Regions from separate parts of the Enterobacter cloacae complex sp. 385G4 genome, predicted to be linked through region 3. Evidence: predicted binding sites of a transcription regulator. Region 3 holds the regulator's gene; each other region holds the start of a gene.
What was found. The regulator LexA, encoded in region 3, represses DNA repair genes until DNA is damaged. The targets are predictions, from matches to a motif close to TNCTGTATGTACATACAGNA.

Region 1 (3,085 bases), on a different contig from region 3:
ATGCGCGTAAAAAGCGCATGGCACGGGACCAGCAGAGGATCATCTAGGAAAAGGCCGCTTCGTGCGGCCTTTATCATTTATTTTGCCCAGCTTTTGGCTTTGGCTGGTGAGTCTACAAGAACCCCTTCGGCACCCAGTGTTTTCGCCTTCTGGTAATCCTCTTCAGAGTTCACGCCGATAAAAATCAGATGGGCATTGCCCTGAGAGCGGAAGCAGTCAACGGCCTCTTTGTCCCAAGTTAATGTTGCAGGAGAGACACCTTCGCCTAAGGTGAATTTCTCGACCACTTCTACTTTTCGGTTTAACTCAAGCCCATACCAGTAATCGTCCATTTTTTGTGAAGGAGGCAGACATTCATGGCTCAACGAAATCGTGGCCAGACGCGTTCGGGTTTCGCTGCGCGTGACAAAGCGGGGGATTTCGACAGGCAATGCTTCCATATAGCGATCTTCGGTTGAATAAACGCGAACGCGATTCAGGCTGTTGGTCTCTTTCAATACGTTAAGCAGCGCGTTGCCCATGGTCGCCGGATCGGCATCCGGCGATTTGATGTCAATGAAAAAACGCGTATCTGGCCAGGCGCTCAGCACCGACTTCAGCGTCGGTATCGGGGAATTAAGCAGGCTTTCCGGCAGGCCCTTATCTTTCCACTTCACGCTGGCATCCGCTTTTGCCAGTTCTTCAGCGGTATACTGTGACACCTTTCCCTGCAGATTGGTTAACGCTTTCAGATCGGCAGGTCGATAGAGAACCGGTACGCCATCCCGACTGAGCTGCACGGTTATCCAGACGATATCTGTTTTGTTTTCGAGGGCGAGCTTAATGGCTGGCAGGGTATTTTCAGGTGCATCCGCAGTCCCGCCCCGGTGGGCAACGATCGCAGGGCTAGCAGATGCAGCACTCGCCAGAAACAGTAACGAAATCGAGAGAATTTTCTTCATGAATAATTACGCTCCATTGATTTTCTAAATGTATGTATATAAAGGTTTTATTACGAATGTTTGTAACACGTTTATATGACAACCGTGAGTAAGGAAAATAGCTGACGCATTTTTTGCCTTTTGTTATACTGTATATAAATACATGTGTGGTATGACCGATGCGCAAAATAATCCATGTCGATATGGACTGCTTTTTTGCCGCAGTGGAGATGCGTGACAACCCGGCGCTGCGGGATATTCCCATCGCCATTGGCGGCAGCCGCGTTCAGCGCGGTGTGATCAGCACCGCCAACTATCCTGCACGCAAATTTGGCGTGCGCAGCGCCATGCCGACGGCGATGGCGCTGAAACTGTGTCCGCACCTTACTCTTTTGCCCGGGCGCTTTGACGCCTATAAAGAAGCCTCAAACCATATACGCGAAATCTTCTCCCGCTACACCTCACTGATTGAACCGCTTTCGCTGGACGAAGCCTATCTGGACGTCACCGACAGCCTGCACTGTCACGGCTCCGCTACCCTGATGGCGCAGGAGATCCGCCAGACCATTTTCAACGAGCTGAATCTCACCGCGTCGGCAGGCGTCGCGCCGGTAAAATTTCTCGCCAAAATTGCTTCCGATTTAAATAAACCCAACGGTCAGTACGTCATCACCCCTGAAGAGGTCCCGGCGTTTTTAAAAACGCTGCCGCTTGGCAAAATCCCCGGCGTAGGCAAAGTCTCCGCCGCGAAGCTGGAAAGTATGGGGTTACGCACCTGCGAAGACGTGCAGCGAAGCGACCTGGCTATGCTGCTCAAGCGCTTTGGGAAGTTTGGCCGCGTGCTGTGGGAGCGCAGTCAGGGCATTGACGACCGCGATGTAAACAACGAACGGCTTCGTAAATCGGTCGGGGTTGAGCGCACGCTGAGCGAAGACATCCATGACTGGTCGGAATGCGAAACCATTATTACGGAACAGCTCTATCCGGAGCTGGAACGACGCCTGATCAAAGTAAAGCCTGATTTACTGATTGCCCGACAGGGCATCAAGCTGAAATTTAACGACTTTCAGCAGACGACGCAGGAGCACGTCTGGCCGCGCCTGAACAAAGAAGATCTTATCGCAACGGCGAAAAAGGCGTGGGAAGAACGACGAGGCGGACGAGGGGTGAGGCTGGTGGGACTGCACGTCACGCTGCTGGATCCGCAGCTGGAGCGTCAGCTGGTTTTGGGATTGTAGATTACACTCATCGTAGGCCCGGCAAGCGTAGCGCCGCCGGGCAACAGACGAGAAATTACTTCGCAGGGATCGCCTTCAGCAGTTCCGTCAACAGCGTCCAGTAATGGCCGACGCTTTCAATATGAACCTGCTCATCCGGCGAGTGTGGACCGGTAATGGTTGGCCCGATGGAAACCATGTCCATGTCCGGATACGGCTTCTTAAACAGACCACATTCCAGACCCGCGTGGATCACCTGGATGTTCGGGGTGCTGTTGAACAGACGCTGATAAGTTTCACGCACCAGCGCCATCACCGGAGAGCTTGCATCCGGCTGCCAGCCAGGGTAGCTGCCTTTGGCGGAGGTTTTCGCGCCCGCCAGCGCACCCAGAGATTCCAGCATGCTTACTACATACTCTTTACCGCTGTCGATCAGGGAGCGGATCAGGCAGATAATTTCCGCGCTGTCGTCGCTCATGGTCACCACGCCCACGTTCAGAGAGGTTTCCACCACGCCTTTCGCCACGTCAGAGTTGCGAATCACGCCGTTTGGCGTCGCGTTCAGCAACTGAACGAAGCTGTCGCGAGACTGCGCGGTCAGGGCGGCTTTATCCGTAGACACGGATTCCAGCACCACGGTCAGGTTCTTCTCTTTCGCCGACAGTTCGTTTTTCAGGATATCCAGGTAGACGCTGGAGAGTTTTTTCAGCTCGTCCGCTTTCGCCGCTGGCACCGCCACGGTGGCAAAGGCTTCGCGTGGGATCGCGTTGCGCAGGGTGCCGCCGTTGAAGTCCACCAGACGCAGGTCCAGCTCGGCCGCGTGGCCCGCCAGGAAGCGTGCCAGCAGTTTGTTGGCATTACCCAGGCCCAGGTGAATATCACCGCCGGAGTGACCGCCTTTCAGCCCTTTCAGCGTCAGCTTGAAGGTCTGGAAGCCCGCAGGAATCG
Region 2 (3,085 bases), on a different contig from region 3:
GGTAAGACGCTCGCGCTCCAGCGCTTCATCAAGCGTAGAGGCTTCGTAGACCTGCTCCATCAATGGCAGCGTGGCGTCCATCCAGCCTTCCGCAATCGCCACCCCTGGCGATGCCGGAAGGGCGCGAATGCGCGTATGGCGATACTGACCAAAGAGCGCAGCAAGCTGAGACTGAGAGAGGATCGCCGCCATCTGTGTCGCCAGCGTGACGAGGAAGGACTCTTCGCTTTCATCATACTGACGCAGCTCGCGCTGCTGGACGACCAGCACACCGAGTAGCTGACGACGCTGAATAATCGGCACCCCCAGAAACGCGCGGAAGCGTTCTTCTTTTACGGAAGGGATGTATTTAAAGCTGGGGTGTTTTTGCGCGTCGGCAAGGTTGATAGGTTCAGCCAGCCGCCCAACCAGCCCGACGATACCTTCATCAAAGGCGAGCGTTACGGTGCGCCCCCGCGGCTTTTTCAAACCGCGGGTCGCCATCAGGTAATAGCAGCGCCGATCGTGGTCGGCCAGATACACCGAACAGACCTCGGTCTCCATCGCAAGACAGATGTCAGTGACCAAAATATTCAGCGCCTCGTTGAGGCGCGGAGCGCTGGCCACCTTCTCGACTATTTCTCGCAAGCGGGTGAGCATGATTTGCGTAGCTTAACCTCTTTTACGTCGCCAGGCAGGTGCGCTCTGCGGCTTAGGCGGGATCTCCTGAAGCTGCATCACCACACTTGCAAACTCTTTCATCACCCTACGGTAAACATCGCGCTTAAATGACACGACCTGACGAACAGGATACCAATAGCTCACCCAGCGCCAGCCATCGAACTCCGGCGTACTGCTGGTTTGCATATTGATGTCCGAATCGTTGCCCACCAACTGCAGAAGAAACCACTTCTGTTTCTGGCCGATACAAACCGGCTTTGTGTCCCAACGCACCAAACGTTTCGGTAACTTGTAACGCAACCAGTTGCGGGTCGAGGCAAGGATGCGAACATCTTTTCGGCTTAAACCGACCTCTTCAAAAAGCTCCCGGTACATCGCTTGTTCTGGGGACTCTCCCGGATTGATCCCGCCTTGCGGGAACTGCCAGGAGTGCTGACCATATCGACGGGCCCACATGACCTGGCCCTGACGATTACAAATTACTATTCCTACGTTCGGGCGGTAGCCATCGTCATCAATCACCGGACTACCCCAAACTAAACCTTATATATGAATGATTGTTTCACACTACAGTGAGGCGGTAAACCACTCTCTTACAGGCCTGCAACCTAATAACATTTGAATAACTCACAAATAAGCGCAGAGTTATAAACAGATGTGCGGTCTCGAGGGCAATTTTATTCACCTTTTCTGTGGATATAGTTGTGAAGAAGTGTCTGATTACCGATGAACAACCTGAAATGGCCTCTGCCCTCCCATTTCTCGCCTTCAACATAAAGTCATATTTTTCATTATTTTATATTCATATCGACAAACAAAATGCAGAATAGCGTGACGATCGTCACAGCAGGGATCGTCGTGCTGATGAAAGATCGAACAGCGTCGGTTTTATCCACAGATTGTGCCAATAAGTTAGGCACAATTTGTCTGAAATTTGGATTTTCGTCGCACGTCAAGGCTGTAAATTGAAACAGTAGTCAGGGTTATGCCCAGTTATCCCATTTTTCTGTGGATAACATGGTGTAAGATCCTGTTTATTGTCAGTGACCAGATTTGAACAACCCGTTTTGCGTCCCTGATGAAACCGTGAAAAATTCATAAAAAAACCTATAAATCATGCACATGGAATATTGGTACAGAAAAAGTTAAACTCTATCCACAGGGGACTGTTTCTTCGTTTATTTTTTAATCAAAAGGTTATCGTCATGCATCCGCTTTCACCCTTGCTCTCACCGCCTTCGAGCGAAAGCCAGTTGCTACAGCAGGCTCAGCGCCTTGCAGGCTTCTCGCTGGGCGAACTGGCGGCGATGGCAGGGCTACAGATCCCGAAGGATCTGAAACGAGATAAGGGCTGGATCGGCATGCTTCTGGAGCTGTGGCTGGGTGCAAGCGCCGGGAGCAAGCCAGAGCAAGATTTCGCGGCCCTTGGCGTAGAGTTAAAAACTATTCCTATCGACCGCCAGGGTCGGCCTCTGGAGACTACCTTTGTCTGCGTTGCGCCCTTAACCGGCAATACCGGCGTAACGTGGGAAACCAGCCACGTGCGCCATAAGCTGAATCGCGTGCTTTGGGTTCCGGTTGAAGGTGAACGGCAGATCCCGTTAGCTGAACGCCGCGTTGGCGCGCCGCTGCTCTGGAGCCCGGATGAAGAAGAGGAGCATCAGCTGCGCCTGGACTGGGAAGAACTGATGGACATGATTGTGCTCGGTCAGGTCGAGCGAATTACCGCCCGGCACGGAGAAGTGTTACAGCTGCGCCCAAAAGCGGCAAACAGCAAAGCGCTTACCGAGGCGATCGGCGCGATGGGCGAACCCATACTGACGCTGCCGCGCGGCTTTTATCTCAAAAAAAATTTCACCGGCGCGCTGCTTGCTCGTCATTTCTTACTTAAAACATAGTTTTTTACTTATTTTGCGAGCTCACAAACATAATCGCCTGGTTTTTAAGATTTTACCGCTTCACCCTGTTGCTATAACGGGTTAATACTACACTATGATTTGATACGAGCCAGATGAGGACGATAACGATGAAAAAATGGGCGGTGTTAATTTCAGCAGTCGGGTTGGCGTTTGCCGTTTCGGGCTGCAGCAGCGATTACGTCATGGCGACGAAAGACGGCCGGATGATCCTGACTGACGGTAAACCTGAAGTCGACGATGATACCGGTCTGGTCAGCTACCACGACCAGGCAGGCAATAAAATGCAGATCAATCGCGACGAAGTCTCGCAAATTATTGAGCGATAACAGTCGGAGGTCAGTAGCCTACTGGCCTTTTTGATTTTTTTCTTCCCCTTTTGCTTCCCCTCTGCCATGTTTATATTCCTTTGTCGGGAGGTTCCTGACGCGGTCTACATGTCTATTGAAGGAAGCCGGCTATGCATTATCACCGTATCCCCCACAGCGCTCTGGAGATAAGTCAACTGG
Region 3 (3,085 bases):
CCAGCCAGGAGACCGCGAAGAACTTCTGAATGCCGTTAAGCATGCGCAGCGGCGGGTTCTCTTCGCCTTTTTCGCGGCCCGGACGGCGACCAAACATCACCGATACCGGCACCATCTGCACATCCAGGTCAGGATTGCTGCGGTGCAGGTCGAGATAGTCGTGGAACAGCTTGATGGACTCTTCTTTCGGTGTGTAATAGGTAAACACGCGCGGCCCGCCGTGAATGAACACGTAGCGCGGCAGCAAAGTGCCGTCAACTTCCAGTGGTTCAAGCGGATCGGGTAAATCATGCGCCAGACACTGGGCACGGAGCGTTAGCAGGTCTGCCTTAGAGTTATAAGGCAAAACGTACATAATAGGGCGCGACGTATCGAGCCCCAGTTCCAGCGCGGGTTCTGCTGGGATAGACTTGCTTTTTACCAGTATGCTTAATGGTAAATTAAGTAATTTGTAGTAAATTCGTGGCCAGCCGGACATAAACGATGTAAAGCCTCTGGTTAATAATGCAATTGCGGCGCAAGGATAACAGAAAGCGCGCAAAATTTCTGTTGTTACCCGTCATACTTCAGGCGGCAGCGAAACGCGCTGCAGCTCCTGTTACTGACGCTCTTTTTTAAAAAAGGTTCTTTTAATGGCCAATAATACCACTGGGTTGACGCGTATCATCAAAGCCGCCGGCTATTCATGGAAAGGTTTCCGTGCCGCGTGGGTCAATGAAGCTGCTTTTCGCCAGGAAGGTGTCGCCGCTATCGTCGCGGTTATCATCGCCTGTTTCCTTGATGTAGATGCCATTACCCGCGTGCTTCTCATCGGTTCCGTACTTCTGGTGATGATAGTGGAAATTCTCAATAGCGCTATTGAGGCCGTGGTCGATCGAATCGGCTCTGATTTTCACGAGCTCTCTGGCCGCGCGAAAGATATGGGCTCCGCCGCTGTCCTGCTGGCGATTATCACCGCAGCCATTACCTGGGTCACGCTGCTTTGGTCACATTTCCGATGATGCTCGAGGAATAATTAAGTCCCTGGTTTTTTGTGCAGTTTTTGGTTCCAAAATCGCCTTTGACTGTATATACTCACAGCATAACTGTATATACACCCAGGGGGCGGAATGAAAGCATTAACGACCAGGCAGCAAGAGGTGTTTGATCTCATTCGGGATCATATCGGCCAGACGGGTATGCCACCCACGCGTGCGGAAATCGCGCAGCGTCTGGGTTTCCGTTCTCCGAATGCTGCCGAGGAACACCTGAAAGCGCTGGCGCGTAAGGGTGTGATTGAGATTGTGTCAGGCGCGTCGCGTGGTATCCGCCTGCTGGTGGAAGAAGAGACGGGCATTCCGCTGATAGGCCGCGTTGCCGCAGGTGAACCGCTGCTGGCACAACAGCATATTGAAGGTCACTACCAGGTCGATCCTGGTATGTTCAAGCCGAGCGCTGATTTTCTGCTGCGCGTTAGCGGGATGTCGATGAAAGACATCGGCATTCTTGATGGCGACCTTCTGGCCGTTCACAAAACGCAGGATGTGCGAAACGGCCAGGTGGTGGTTGCGCGCATTGATGACGAAGTGACCGTTAAGCGCCTGAAAAAACAGGGTAACACCGTTCAGCTGTTGCCCGAAAACAACGAGTTCACCCCGATTGTGGTCGACCTCCGCGAACAGAGCTTCTCTATTGAAGGTCTGGCTGTTGGCGTGATTCGTAACGGCGAATGGCTGTAATCTCTTCCTGACAGGCTACGCTTCCGCTGTAGCCTGCTTCATTTACCCTTCCCGGTATCTCTCATGTCACTGCTGACGGCATCTGATAAGGCATTGTGGCGTCTTGCCCTGCCGATGATTTTCTCCAATATCACCGTGCCCTTGCTGGGTCTGGTCGATACGGCCGTTATTGGTCATCTCGATTCCCCTGTTTATCTTGGCGGCGTGGCGATTGGCGCGACGGCAACCAGCTTCCTGTTTATGCTGCTGCTCTTTTTGCGTATGAGTACTACCGGGCTCACGGCACAGGCGTATGGTGCGAAAGATCCGTTACGTCTGGCGCGTGCGCTGGTGCAGCCGCTGATCCTGGCGCTTGGCGCGGGGGCGCTCATTGTTTTACTGCGCACGCCCCTGATAGACCTTGCGCTCCATGTCGTTGGTGGCAGCGAGGCGGTACTGGAGCAGGCGCGTCGCTTCCTGGAAATCCGCTGGCTCAGCGCGCCCGCTTCGCTGGCAAACCTGGTTCTGCTGGGGTGGTTACTGGGTGTGCAATACGCCCGTGCGCCAGTGATTTTGCTGGTCGTGGGAAACCTTCTCAACATTGTGCTCGATCTCTGGCTGGTGATGGGCCTGCATATGGACGTGCGCGGGGCGGCACTGGCGACGGCGATTGCCGAATACGGAACCTTACTCATTGGGCTGTGGATGGTCTGGCGCGTGCTGGCCCTGCGCGGGATATCCCTCGTAATGCTGAAAACCGCATGGCGCGGCAATATCCGTAAACTGCTGGCGCTCAACCGTGACATCATGCTGCGCTCGCTTCTGCTACAACTCTGTTTTGGCGCATTGACGGTTTTTGGTGCCCGTCTTGGGCCTGAGATCGTCGCGGTGAATGCGGTCCTGATGACATTGCTGACGTTTACCGCCTACGCGCTGGACGGCTTCGCCTACGCCGTTGAGGCGCATTCCGGGCAGGCGTACGGCGCGCGGGAAAGTGGCCAGCTTAGGGATGTCTGGCGGGCAGCCTGTCGACAAGCGGGACTGGTCGCGCTGACGTTTGCACTGATTTATGCCTGTTTTGGCCGTCACATTATTGCATTACTCACTTCGATCCCGGCTTTACGCGAACTGGCGGACCACTACATCGTCTGGCAGGTGATCTTGCCGGTGGGGGGAGTGTGGTGTTATCTGCTGGACGGCATGTTTATCGGTGCGACGCGCGGAGCGGAAATGCGCAACAGTATGGCGGTTGCGGCGGCGGGGTTTGGTTTGACGCTGCTGACGCTTCCGTGGCTGGGTAATCACGGTTTGTGGCTGGCGCTTGCGGTCTTTCTCTCCCTGCGCGGCCTCTCGCTTGCCTTTATCTGGCATCGCCACTGGCAAAATAA
Region 4 (3,085 bases), on a different contig from region 3:
GAAAATTTCCTGGACCACGATCACAATGGGCAGCGGACCTTCTGCCGATTTTGGTCGGGCGTGGTAAGCAGGCATATTCTCTCCCTGCGAGGGAATAGAGGTCTCGCCCGCCGTAATGGCCTCTTCTGAGGTTGAGACGACGGTTGAAGCATGCGGAGCCGCAGCAGGTGCAAATCCGGTTTTTTCAGTCATGGCATTCTCCGTACCAATGAGTTAGCGCAAAGGTAAATATAGACACCAGGTTAACAACTCACAGTGCCTTAAACGGTCTATCTTTTGTGCAGCACCCGACGATATAACTTGTTAATGTGATGTGAATCACTTTTTGATGGAAATTCAATGCAATCATTTTCATTCATGGTGAGATGCGTCACGAAATTATGCTTACCGCTTCTGTAAAGTACCGTTTTACTTCTTCTGACTAACCGACCCACAGAGGAGTCACCTATGTCTAAGTCTGATGTTTTTCATCTCGGCCTCACTAAAAACGATTTACAAGGGGCTACGCTCGCTATCGTCCCTGGCGACCCAGAGCGTGTGGAAAAGATCGCCGCGCTGATGGATAAGCCGGTCAAGCTGGCTGCCCATCGTGAATTCACCACCTGGCGCGCAGAGCTGGATGGCAAAGCGGTGATTGTGTGCTCTACCGGTATCGGTGGCCCGTCTACCTCTATCGCCGTGGAAGAGCTGGCGCAGCTGGGCATTCGTACTTTCCTGCGTATCGGCACCACCGGCGCGATTCAGCCGCACATTAACGTGGGCGACGTGCTGGTGACGACCGCTTCCGTGCGTCTGGACGGCGCAAGCCTGCACTTTGCACCGATGGAATTCCCGGCAGTGGCTGACTTCGAGTGCACCACCGCGCTGGTTGAAGCGGCGAAATCCGTGGGCGCAACCACTCACGTGGGCGTAACTGCCTCTTCTGATACCTTCTATCCGGGCCAGGAGCGTTACGACACCTTCTCAGGCCGCGTGGTGAGCCGCTTCAAAGGCTCAATGGAAGAGTGGCAGTCTATGGGCGTGATGAACTACGAGATGGAATCCGCAACGCTGCTGACCATGTGCGCAAGCCAGGGTCTGCGTGCCGGTATGGTGGCGGGCGTTATCGTCAACCGTACCCAGCAGGAGATCCCGAACGCCGAAACCATGAAGCAGACAGAAAGTCACGCGGTGAAAATCGTGGTTGAAGCGGCTCGCCGCCTGATCTAGTTCTCCTCTCTGAGATAAAAGGCCGACGCGTTCGGCCTTTATTTTTTGCGTAGCGCCTCGCAGGAAAACCCTTTCAAACTGGACGTTTATACAGCACAATCTTATTTTGTGCGGGTAATACGTTGATGCAGGGGGCATTGTGGATATATCAATCCTGATTTATGCGGTAATTGCGCTGGCGGGCGTGGCGATAGGCTGGCTGATATCCAGCTATCAGCATGTACAGCAGAAGGCCGAGCAGTTGGCTGAACGCGAAGAGATCGTCGCCGATTTAAGCGCCGCAAAACAGCAGCTTGCCCTAAGCGACCACTGGCGCGACGAGTGTGAACTGCTCAATAACGAACTGCGTAACCTGCGTGATATCAACACCTCGCTGGAGGCCGATCTCCGCGAAGTGACTACCCGCCTTGAATCCACCCAGCTGCATGCCGAAGACAAAATCCGCCAGATGATCAACAGCGAGCAGCGCCTCAGCGAGCAGTTCGAGAACCTCGCCAACCGCATTTTCGAGCACAGCAACCGCCGCGTTGATGAGCAAAATCGCCAGAGCCTGAACAGCCTGCTGACGCCGCTGCGCGAACAGCTGGACGGCTTTCGCCGTCAGGTACAGGACAGCTTTGGTCAGGAAGCCCGCGAACGCCACACGCTGGCGCATGAGATCCGCAATCTTCAACAGCTGAATGCCCAGATGGCGCAGGAAGCGGTCAACCTGACGCGGGCGCTGAAAGGCGATAACAAAACCCAGGGTAACTGGGGGGAAGTGGTGCTCACCCGCGTGCTGGAGGCCTCTGGCCTGCGGGAAGGGTATGAATACGAAACGCAGGTGAGTATCGAAAACGATGCCCGCTCGCGAATGCAGCCAGATGTGATTGTGCGTCTGCCGCAGGGCAAAGATGTGGTCATTGACGCCAAAATGACGCTGGTGGCCTATGAGCGTTACTTCAACGCTGAAGATGACTATACGCGCGAATCGGCGCTGCAGGAGCACATTGCCTCCGTGCGTAACCATATTCGCCTGCTGGGCAGAAAAGATTATCAGCAACTGCCGGGGCTGCGCTCGCTGGACTACGTGCTGATGTTTATCCCGGTCGAACCCGCGTTTTTGCTGGCGCTCGACAGACAGCCCGAACTGATCACCGAAGCGCTGAAAAATAACATTATGCTGGTCAGCCCCACCACGCTGCTGGTGGCTTTACGCACCATTGCGAACCTGTGGCGCTATGAGCACCAGAGCCGTAACGCCCAGCAGATTGCCGATCGCGCCAGCAAGCTGTACGACAAAATGCGCCTCTTCGTGGACGACATGTCCTCCGTCGGGCAAAGCCTGGATCGTGCGCAGGATAACTACCGCCAGGCGATGAAAAAGCTCTCCTCCGGGCGTAGCAACCTGCTTGCGCAGGCTGAAGCATTCCGCAGCCTGGGAGTGGAGGTTAAACGCGAGATTAATCCGGAATTGGTCGAACAGGCGACAGCCCAGGACGAAGAGTTCCGACTGCGTGAGGGCGGGGATGAACAAAATTCACCCAGCCAGGACAACGATTTAGCGCCGGATTTATCGCCAGACGAGCAGCCAGCGCGTTTCTTTCGCGGTGGTTGAATCGTAGGGCAATTGCGCCCAATCTGTTACACTTCACGAACATTTGACTGATTAGCAGGCTCTGAAATGGTTGACGATTCACAAGACACGACGCACTTTGGCTTTCAGACTGTAGCCAAAGCGCAGAAAGCTGACATGGTGGCCCACGTATTTCATTCCGTGGCGGCGAAGTACGATGTGATGAATGACTTGATGTCGTTCGGCATTCATCGCTTGTGGAAGCGCTTCACCATCGACTGCAGCGGTGTGCGTCGTGGACAAACGGTTCTCGATCTGGCT

Region 1: a site for LexA is predicted at 1,068-1,087, ahead of dinB (DNA polymerase IV). Genes of this name have one in related genera too.
Region 2: a site for LexA is predicted at 1,617-1,636, ahead of mutH (DNA mismatch repair endonuclease MutH). Genes of this name have one in related genera too.
Region 4: a site for LexA is predicted at 1,286-1,305, ahead of rmuC (DNA recombination protein RmuC). Genes of this name have one in related genera too.

What each region holds. Positions count from the first base shown of each region.
Region 1 covers NZ_JBXWDD010000006.1:37,870-40,954, forward strand. The annotation lists gene nqrM ((Na+)-NQR maturation NqrM) at 1-47, shown strand, start outside; gene AC2FAJ_RS16040 (glycerophosphodiester phosphodiesterase family protein) at 78-941, opposite strand; gene dinB (DNA polymerase IV) at 1,100-2,158, shown strand; gene pepD (cytosol nonspecific dipeptidase) at 2,214-3,085, opposite strand, start outside.
Region 2 covers NZ_JBXWDD010000007.1:130,346-133,430, forward strand. The annotation lists gene ptsP (phosphoenolpyruvate--protein phosphotransferase) at 1-639, opposite strand, end outside; gene rppH (RNA pyrophosphohydrolase) at 652-1,182, opposite strand; gene mutH (DNA mismatch repair endonuclease MutH) at 1,866-2,558, shown strand; gene AC2FAJ_RS17615 (YgdI/YgdR family lipoprotein) at 2,687-2,905, shown strand; gene AC2FAJ_RS17620 (NADP(H)-dependent aldo-keto reductase) at 3,037-3,085, shown strand, end outside.
Region 3 covers NZ_JBXWDD010000009.1:65,209-68,293, reverse strand. The annotation lists gene plsB (glycerol-3-phosphate 1-O-acyltransferase PlsB) at 1-478, opposite strand, end outside; gene AC2FAJ_RS19440 (diacylglycerol kinase) at 633-1,001, shown strand; gene lexA (transcriptional repressor LexA) at 1,110-1,718, shown strand; gene dinF (MATE family efflux transporter DinF) at 1,782-3,085, shown strand, end outside.
Region 4 covers NZ_JBXWDD010000013.1:16,097-19,181, reverse strand. The annotation lists gene AC2FAJ_RS21375 (dienelactone hydrolase family protein) at 1-192, opposite strand, end outside; gene udp (uridine phosphorylase) at 448-1,209, shown strand; gene rmuC (DNA recombination protein RmuC) at 1,349-2,806, shown strand; gene ubiE (bifunctional demethylmenaquinone methyltransferase/2-methoxy-6-polyprenyl-1,4-benzoquinol methylase UbiE) at 2,873-3,085, shown strand, end outside.